Regions from separate parts of the Priestia sp. RMT2NF4 genome, predicted to be linked through region 2. Evidence: riboswitches for the same ligand, from Rfam matches in the RefSeq annotation. Region 2 holds a riboswitch; each other region holds the start of a gene.
What was found. Region 2 has a riboswitch for lysine ahead of ACMX9J_RS03570 (amino acid permease). Riboswitches for the same ligand answer to the same signal wherever they lie in the genome.

Region 1 (3,226 bases), 190 kb from region 2:
GTTTCGAAGAGCTCTTCCGTTAACGCGAGCGGCTCCACTAATATGAACTGAACTGTATTCTTCCGAAAGAGCCGGAAACAAAGCCTGTGTTTCTTTAGCGGATAAACGTGTAATCTCGCCTATTTCGGGGGCTTCTTCCCGACGCTTATATGCTCGTTCTTCCATTTTTTTAAGCTTTTGTTCATCAGTGTGTAAACTAATTGCTCCTACTCGCTTATATCCCGTATCCGTTTCTCCATCTTCTTCTAATTGCTGAATTAATGTTTGATAGTACTTGGCGCCGCCTTTTGCTAAGCGGTACCATGCTTTATTTCGACGCTGCGAAAGCCATGGACAAACAATTCCTGCTGCTGCATCAGTAGCTTGACCAGCATCCTTGCGATCTATCAATGTCACATCTGCTCCTGCTTTTGCTAAATGATATGCCGTAGAAGCTCCAAGTACCCCAGCTCCAACTACGATGTATGTTTTCATACCAAAACACCCTTTTCTTTCTTCTAGTATTCTCATGCTATATGTATGCAATTTTAGCATAGCAAAAAAAGAAGTCACATACTAGGCGAAGCTATTTTAAGCTTATTTTTAAGCCTTGCTGACTTTGACATATAGCTCCTTTCGTCTCGTAAACAAAAGCGGTAGAAGTTCTTTTACCAAGATTATAACAGGGTGAAGAAAGCCATAAATAGTGGTAGTACGTCTTTAACGCTGTGGCTTACGGCTTTTCTATTATAGGTGCTGAATAAAAAAATGAAAGAATAAAACCACTATAATATGTAAATAAAAAGAAATAACCGTTATTTTAAGGAGAGCGTATGCAATCTTCATTTGTATTATTTTTTATCATTCTTGGTTTACTATTTGGCAAGTGGCGAAGGTATCAAGAATACTACCCTACTTTGCTGTTTTGGGTCACGGGGAATTTGCTTTATGAAGTGCTGCTGTTTCATCACCGCGTATGGGTATTTCACCCTGTTGGTATTGATCATCTTTTTCTACCCGATCACCTAATGGTTTCTCTTGGAATAACCTTAATTATTTATCCGTTTGTTATACCGGTTTTTTTAGGAAGGCTGCCGCTGCATGTAAGCGGCCGGCTGTGGTGGATTCTTTTATGGGCGCTTTTATTTACTGTGATTGAGTTCATTGCTTATGTTAATCACAGTATCACTCATCATTATGGATGGTCGCTGCTATGTTCTTTTCTCTTCAATATTGTCACGTTCTCACTTTTAATCATTCATCAGAAGACAGCGCTGGCTGCTTGGATTCTATCTGGAAGCTTCATAGCTTTTTTATTTATCTTCTTTGATATTCCTATGCCTTAACTTTTCATTGACTAGACAGAGGAAAAGGAAATATAATAGGAGTTACATTTAAATATAATTTTCCTCTCTGAGAATAGAGGTGCATGAAATCAAGAGTCACTTATTGGAGACTAATGGAGTCTGTGAAGATAAGTAAAAGGGATTTCGTGCCGAAGTATATAAACATCCATTGTGTTCATATACTGGTTCAGTATTGAATAAATGCTGAGCTGTCACAAACCACTTGGTTTGTGGAGAGCTATTGAAGAGATGTTGATGCCTAGAATGTAATAATACTTTATTATTATGAAACCAAGACGCGTGAACATCACTTCACGGGTCTTTTTTGTGTTTTTCTACTGACCATCAAAGTTATAGTTGAATGATTTAAATGGAGGGATACGGATTATGTACTTACATGGAACGAGTAAAATTAACAGCAGCAATCATTTAGAAATTGGGCAGTGCGATACGGTCGAACTGAAAAAACAATACGGCACTCCCCTATACATCTACGATCAAGAATTAATTGAGACGAAATGCAAGGCCTTCCATTCAGCCTTTCAAAGAAGCGGATTTTCATATCAAATCGCCTATGCAGGGAAAGCGTTTCTTTGTATGGAAATGGCTAGCCTTTTAACGAAGCTTGATATGTCATTAGATGTGGTCTCAGGAGGCGAATTATTTACAGCTCTTGAAGCGGGATATCCAGCTGAACGCATTCATTTTCACGGAAATAACAAAACGATTGAAGAAATTGAAATGGCTCTTGATGCGAATATTGGCTGTTTTGTTGTGGATAACTTTACCGAACTTGAAGTTTTACATGCCTTAGCAGCTGAGCGCAAACAGAAAGCATCTATTCTTCTGCGTGTTACTCCAGGGATTGAAGCCCACACACATGAGTATATTATGACCGGACAGGAAGACTCCAAGTTTGGATTTGGTCTTTCCAATGACCAGGCTATGAAAGCGGTAAGTTCTGCATTAGAAAAGCCTTACTACGATCTTTTAGGCATTCATTGTCATATTGGTTCGCAAATTTTTGAAGTAGATGGTTTTTCTCGCGCCATTGATATTTTAACTGATTTCTTATTCAGTATTCGTGATAAAATGGAATTTGAAGTAAAAGTTTTAAACGTAGGTGGTGGTTTTGGTATTCGTTATACCGAAAGCGACTCTCCACTTCCAGTTGAGTATTATGTAGATGCACTGACAGAAAAGCTAAGCCGCACGTTAACTGAACAGAATTATACCCTTCCGGAAGTCTGGATTGAGCCTGGAAGAAGCATCGTAGGAGAAGCAGGTACAACGCTTTATACAATCGGCTCAACGAAGGAGATTCCAGGTGTACGCAAATACGTAGGAATTGATGGCGGTATGACCGATAATATCCGTCCTGCTCTTTACGATGCAAAACATGAAGCTGTCTTGGCTAATAGAGTGACGGATAAAAAAGATGAAACAGTATCAATTGCGGGGAAATGCTGTGAATCAGGAGATATGCTTATTTGGGATATCGATTTACCGCGCGTTAATCAAGGAGATTTACTAGCAGTATCCTCTACAGGTGCCTACAACTATTCAATGGCTAGCAATTACAACCGTATTCCGCGCCCTGCTGTTGTATTTGTGAAAAATGGAGAAGCTCGTCTTGCTGTAGAGCGAGAAACATACGAAGATTTGGTGCGTAAAGATGTAAAGCCAGTCGTTACTACGTATGCAATGAGCAAATGATAGCTGTTCTTGCGTAGTAAAGAAGCTATTGTTGTTTGGAGGAAATCTATATGGTTTTAAGTGTATTTAAAACGTACAGATCATCGCTTATTCTGCTTCTCGCTATTTTAATTGGCGGGATAGCAGGATATGCTATCGGGCCCGATGTGGCAGTCGTAAAGCCCTTTGGTGATTTGTTTCTTAAT
Region 2 (3,226 bases):
AACTGATTTTGTTGATTTGCTATTAACAGTTTGCTTACAATCAGTTTTGTTGTGCTTGTTCCAATATCTAAACCTATGCTCGTGATCCATTTCTGTAGCATACGATCAATCCTTTATCTCGTTTGAATATGTTGACTATCATAAAACAGTTTTTTGAATATTTCACTAACTATGTTATCAAACCTGACACACTTTTGTGTAAACAAAGGTGACAAATAAGAAAAAAGACTAAATCTTGGCAGATTTAGTCTTTTTTCTTATGATGAGTGTGATTTAGTTACAATCATTCTTGATGCCGATGGAATTAACAATGAAAGAATGACTAAGCAGGCTATTAGTGACCCTACCATTGAAATACCGTTCATTGAAAAAGAATACCACAGAGCGGACATACCCTTTGGTGCGTACGATCCCCAGAAAATAATACCAGCAATAAAGTGCCAGAAATAACGTGCGAAGCTGCCGATAATAAGGGATAAAACAATTAAAACAAAAGCTTTTGATCTGTTATTGGTAGCTAAATTTGTTTTAATAGATTGTGAAAAAATACCTCCAAAACCTATAAAAGCAAAAGCTACAATATATTCAATAAATGTTTGTAGCGCTGTTAAAATATAAGCTGTTCCTGTCGCTAACTGCAAAAGTCCCCATAATAGACCAGATAGAGCCCCGCCTTTTACTCCCCAGCGAAAGCACATAATAAAAATGGGCACCATGGAGAACGAAATGCTCACAGCCGTCGCAATTTTAATTGAAGGCAAAAGGTCAAGTAGAAGTGCCAATGCTGCAAAAATAGCTATTTCAATTTTAGCCTGTAAAGGTAATGCTTTATTCACGTTTCTCACTCCTGTTTTTGAATCATTCATATCAAACGGTTTACACAGGAGTAAGCAAATATATGCTACTATTCCCACATTCCTACGCTAGCGTTAACTAACAGGTTCAAAGGGTCTGAACATTTCGTTCACTCTCAGCACGGCGGCTCCCCCTGTGGTACGTTTGGATATTTATGTAGTATAAAGACAATGTTTATTATACCATACGTAACAAAATAGATTCGAGAGATTTCAAAGATGTTTCTATTTTCTGAATCTATTTTTTATAATGACAATCGTTTTAGTATTTGTTATACTTCTTTTATGTCAATTGAATATAAAAAACCCTCATCCTAATCGATGAGGTAGAGGTCGCAGTTTTTAATAGTAAAGTAACGGAAATGCAGAGAACATTGAGGATGTTGCTTGAAAGGAAAAATTGCCGAAGTTTAAATCACTTCTCGGTTGATTTAAGCTGGGGCTGTCTCCGAACAGGAACAGAACTGTCACATCATGCGAGTGATGTGAAGAGCTATCTTCACGGAAGGTTGACGCGGTTTTCAGATTTAAAAGCGCGCACATATACTGCGGGCTTTTTTTATGTTATCCCGTCTCTTTCCGTACATTCGAAAGGAGTATTTATCTATGCAAGAGCAGCAAGAATTAAAACGTGGGTTGAAATCTCGCCACTTAACGATGATTTCATTAGGAGGAGCCATCGGAACCGGCTTATTCCTAGCAAGTGGTGGAGCAATTCACACAGCAGGACCTGGGGGAGCGCTTTTAGCTTACGCTATTATTGGCGTAATGGTTTACTTTTTGATGACCAGCCTAGCAGAGCTCGCAGCTTATATGCCTGAAGCTGGTTCATTTAGTACGTATGCGTCTCGTTTTGTAGATCCATCCTTTGGTTTCGCTCTCGGCTGGAACTACTGGTATAACTGGGCTATTACGATTGCAGCTGAATTATCTGCTGGAGCCCTTATTATGAAATTTTGGTTCCCGAACTCTTCTTCTATTTTATGGAGTGCCCTGTTTTTATTAATTATGTTTGGGCTTAACTACCTTTCTGTAAAAGGATTTGGTGAATCTGAATTTTGGTTTTCGTTAATTAAAGTAGTAACGGTTATTATCTTTTTAGTTATTGGTATTATGATGATTTTTGGTATCTTTAACAATGAAGCACCAGGTTTTAAAAACTTCACGCTTGGTGATGGACCGATTCACGGTGGATTCTTCACTGTACTAGGTATCTTTATGGCAGCTGGTTTTTCATTCCAAGGAACAGAGTTGCTTGGAGTCGCAGCTGGAGAAAGTGAAGATCCGGAAAAAACGGTTCCTCGCGCAGTTAAACAAGTCTTCTGGCGCATCTTGTTATTTTATATTTTAGCTATTTTTGTTATTGGAATGCTTATTCCATACACAGCGAATTCATTAGCAAGTGATGACGTGCGAGTAAGTCCGTTTACTTTAATATTCGAACGAGCAGGTCTGGCGTTTGCAGCATCAGCGATTAATGCCGTTATTTTAACAGCTGTTTTATCTGCTGGTAACTCAGGCATGTATGCTTCTACGCGTATGCTGTGGAACTTAGCGAAAGATGGAAAAGCACCAAGGTTCTTAGCAAAAGTGAATAAACGAGGCGTTCCAGTTAATGCCTTAATCGCAACGGCACTTGTCGGTACACTTGCATTTGGTGCTTCATTTTTTGGAGACGGTGCGGTATATACGTGGTTACTTAACGCTTCTGGTATGTCTGGTTTTATTGCTTGGTTAGGAATTGCGATCAGCCACTATCGTTTTAGAAGAGCATTTGTTGCTCAAGGTCATGATTTGAGTGAACTTCCATATCATGCAAAACTTTTCCCATTTGGCCCTATCTTTGCCTTTATTTTATGTGCCGTTGTTATTTTAGGCCAAAACTATTCGGCATTTATGGGTGACTCGATTGACTGGTACGGTGTACTTGTTTCTTATATCGGACTTCCTTTATTCTTAATTGTTTGGTTAGGATACAAATGGACGAAAAAGTCGAAGCTTATCCCGTTAAAAGAATGTCAAGTAACAGTGAAAAAATACGAATAAAAAAAGCTCTCTATTCAAAAGAATAGAGAGCTTTTTTTATATGAGCTGATCGTCAAAATGAAGAGATATATAAGCGGGTTGGTTTTTCATAACAAGCATATAACCTTTGAGGGGACGGTTATAGTAATCAGCAGCTTCGATATAATAAATACGCTGAATTAACCTGCTTAAATGAGTTGCAAAAGATGGAAGTTGGTGATTAGGAATGGTTTGGATGTAGTCTATGATTTCTTGTTTAGTTTGAAGGCCTGAACGGGTACATTCTAACAGATGAAAAAGCGGATCTGCTGCTATAGTAGATAGTTCAGAATTGTGTTTGATTCTAT
Region 3 (3,226 bases), on a different contig from region 2:
CAGCTGAAAAACAGCCCCGACTTGTTATTACAAGAAAAATAAAAAAAGATAAAGGGAAATACTTCGGTCCTTATCCTAATGTTCAAGCAGCAAATGAAACAAAGCGGCTTCTTGATCGCATTTATCCGTTAAGAAAGTGCTCCACTATGCCAGATAGGCCTTGTTTGTATTACCATATCGGGCAATGTCTAGCTCCTTGCGTAAAAGAGGTAAAAGAAGAGCAAAACAAACAAATTATTGAAAACATCACGCGGTTTTTAAATGGTGGATATGAGCATGTCAAAACAGAGTTAACTGAAAAAATGTTAAAAGCTTCAGAAGAACTTGACTTTGAACGGGCTAAAGAATACCGAGATCAAATTGCTCATATCGAAGCGACAATGGAAAAGCAAAAAGTAACGTTTAATGATTTTGTTAATCGAGATGTGTTTGGCTATTCTTACGATAAAGGCTGGATGTGTGTTCAAGTTTTCTTTATTCGCCAAGGGAAATTAATTGAGCGAGAAGTTTCTATGTTTCCTTTTTATAAAGAGCCAGAAGAAGATTTCTTAACTTTTATCGGTCAGTTTTATGCCAAAAATATTAAGCCAAAAGAAGTGATGGTTCCAGCAACGATTGATGCAGAGTTAGCTGAGAAGTTAGTAGAAGTAGAGGTTCAGCATCCAAAGCGAGGCAAAAAGAAAGAATTAGTAGAACTTGCGTGTAAAAATGCAAAAATTGCGCTCGGTGAAAAATTCTACTTAATTGAACGAGATGAAGAGCGTACAGTTGGCGCAGTTGAACGGTTAGGAGAAGAGCTTGGAATTGCCGCTCCTTATCGGATTGAAGCATTTGATAACTCAAATATTCAAGGAACAGACCCAGTTTCTGCGATGATTGTTTTTGTTGATGGGAAACCGGAAAAGAAAGAATATCGCAAATATAAAATTAAGACCGTAAAGGGACCAGATGATTACAGTTCCATGAGGGAAGTCGTTCGCAGACGGTATTCCAGAGCGTTAAAAGAAGGCCTTCCGCTTCCGGATTTAATTGTTGTAGATGGAGGCAAAGGGCATTTAGCTGCAGTCCAGGACGTTCTCGAAAATGAATTGGGACTTTTAGTGCCTACAGCAGGTCTTGTTAAAGATGATAAACACAGAACCTCCAACCTGATGATTGGTGAGCCTCCTCAAATCATACCGCTTGAACGCAATAGTCAAGAATTTTATTTGCTTCAGCGAATTCAAGATGAAGTTCACCGCTTTGCAATCACCTTCCACCGTCAAGTGCGCTCTAAGTCCGCTTTTCAGTCAGTTCTAGACGACATTCCGGGAGTGGGAGAAAAGCGTAAGAAAGCTTTGTTAAAGCATTTTGGTTCGGTGAAAAAATTGAAAGAAGCAACGGTTGAAGATATACGAAATTCAGGTGTTCCTCAAAACATTGCTGAAAAAATTTATGAAACATTACAAAAATAGTCTTGAAATAATAGAAAATATTTGATAAGCTATTAACTAATTTCATACGACACTTCATCAAATGAAGTGAAGATAGAGGTGCAAATTTAATCAGTACGCATCAGGAAGGGTATGAGCCCTTATGAACGATGCGGAAAGGGAAATTTGCCGAAGTGAACATTACCTCATAGTAATGATTGCTGGTTCTGCGTTGAATAAACGTAGGATTGTCAAGATGTAGATTCTTGGAGAGCTATCTCACGGCAGTGGACGGTTATGTTTTATAATTTTCGTTCGTTAAGCAATGAGAGCTCATCTCATTGCTTTTTTTATTGTCTGAGTAAAAAAATTTAGCTTCTCATCATCCTGCATATGCAAATTTATTGAAAAGGAATGAACAAAATTATGGCATTAATCGTTCAAAAATTTGGTGGAACATCTGTTGGTTCTGTTGAACGTATTCAACATGTAGCAAACCGTGTTATTCAAGAAGCAGAGCGCGGTAACCAAGTAGTAGTTGTTGTATCGGCAATGGGCAAAACCACAGATGCACTGGTGAAATTAGCAAGTGATATTACGGACAGTCCAAGTAAACGCGAAATGGATATGCTTCTTACAACTGGAGAACAAGTAACGATTTCCCTGTTAACAATGGCTCTTCAATGCAAAGGTCATGAAGCCACTTCGCTAACAGGTTGGCAAGCTGGTATCCAGACGGAAGCAGTTCACAGCAATGCACGAATCCAGCACATTGACACGACTCGTATTCAAAGCCAATTAGATAGAGGTCGAATCGTAGTAGTAGCTGGATTCCAAGGCTGTTCAGAAGATGGAAGCATTACAACATTAGGTCGAGGCGGCTCTGACACGACGGCAGTAGCTCTTGCCGCGGCACTAAAAGCTGCAAAATGTGATATTTATACAGACGTAACAGGAGTGTTTACGACGGATCCGCGCTACGTAGAAGATGCTCGTAAACTTCATTCTATTTCATATGACGAAATGTTAGAATTAGCCAATTTAGGAGCAGGGGTGCTGCATCCGCGCGCTGTTGAGTTTGCAAAAAATTATCAGGTACCGCTAGAAGTGCGTTCAAGCTTAGAAAACGAGAATGGAACGATTGTTGAGGAGGAAGTTTCAATGGAACAAAACTTAGTCGTAAGAGGAATTGCGTTTGAAGATAATATTTCACGGGTGACAATTGAAGGGTTAAACAACGAGTTACAAACTCTTTCTACTATTTTTACAGCATTAGCAAAAGAACAGTTAAATGTGGATATTATTATTCAAAACGTAACGGCTAATAATCGCCTCTCTATCTCATTTTCTATTAAAACTGTAGATGTAGAAGCTGCTCTTGCCGTCTTAAAAGAGTATAAATCTACCTTGGGGTATACGCGTATTGAACATGAAAGCAGTCTGGCTAAAGTATCGATTGTGGGATCTGGCATGATATCTAATCCAGGTGTTGCAGCCGAAATGTTTGAAGTGCTGGCAGGAGAGAAAATTGAAGTGAAGATGGTCAGCACGTCTGAAATTAAAGTATCTACAGTTGTACCGCATGCTGATATGGTAAAAGCTGTTGAGACGCTTCACGTAGCATTTGAATTAGAAGAGCAGCAGGCAGTGCAAGTATAAAGAAAAGAAAAAAGACGTGGTATCTCCACGTCTTTTATATATACGTATTTCTTACTTTTTATAACGCTCCGCACGGGTTTCGGTAGGTAAGATATCTTTTCGGTCCCACTGCACGGAAATCAGCACTTTTCCGTTCTTTTCTTTAGGTGTTAAGT

Region 1: it holds a riboswitch for lysine, as region 2 does, so the genes downstream of both, lysA (diaminopimelate decarboxylase) here and ACMX9J_RS03570 (amino acid permease) in region 2, are expected to answer to the same signal.
Region 3: it holds a riboswitch for lysine, as region 2 does, so the genes downstream of both, ACMX9J_RS18450 (aspartate kinase) here and ACMX9J_RS03570 (amino acid permease) in region 2, are expected to answer to the same signal.

The regions. Positions count from the first base shown of each region.
Region 1 is NZ_JBLQZO010000001.1:521,844-525,069, reverse strand. It holds gene ACMX9J_RS02610 (NAD(P)/FAD-dependent oxidoreductase) at 1-474, opposite strand, end outside; gene ACMX9J_RS02605 (CBO0543 family protein) at 813-1,325, shown strand; lysine riboswitch at 1,392-1,574, shown strand; gene lysA (diaminopimelate decarboxylase) at 1,713-3,041, shown strand; gene ACMX9J_RS02595 (dicarboxylate/amino acid:cation symporter) at 3,092-3,226, shown strand, end outside.
Region 2 is NZ_JBLQZO010000001.1:713,556-716,781, forward strand. It holds gene ACMX9J_RS03560 (ethanolamine ammonia-lyase reactivating factor EutA) at 1-101, opposite strand, end outside; gene thiT (energy-coupled thiamine transporter ThiT) at 258-866, opposite strand; TPP riboswitch at 899-999, opposite strand; lysine riboswitch at 1,174-1,358, shown strand; gene ACMX9J_RS03570 (amino acid permease) at 1,461-2,900, shown strand; gene ACMX9J_RS03575 (hypothetical protein) at 2,937-3,226, opposite strand, start outside.
Region 3 is NZ_JBLQZO010000004.1:178,042-181,267, forward strand. It holds gene uvrC (excinuclease ABC subunit UvrC) at 1-1,454, shown strand, start outside; lysine riboswitch at 1,520-1,697, shown strand; gene ACMX9J_RS18450 (aspartate kinase) at 1,839-3,071, shown strand; gene ACMX9J_RS18455 (YslB family protein) at 3,123-3,226, opposite strand, start outside.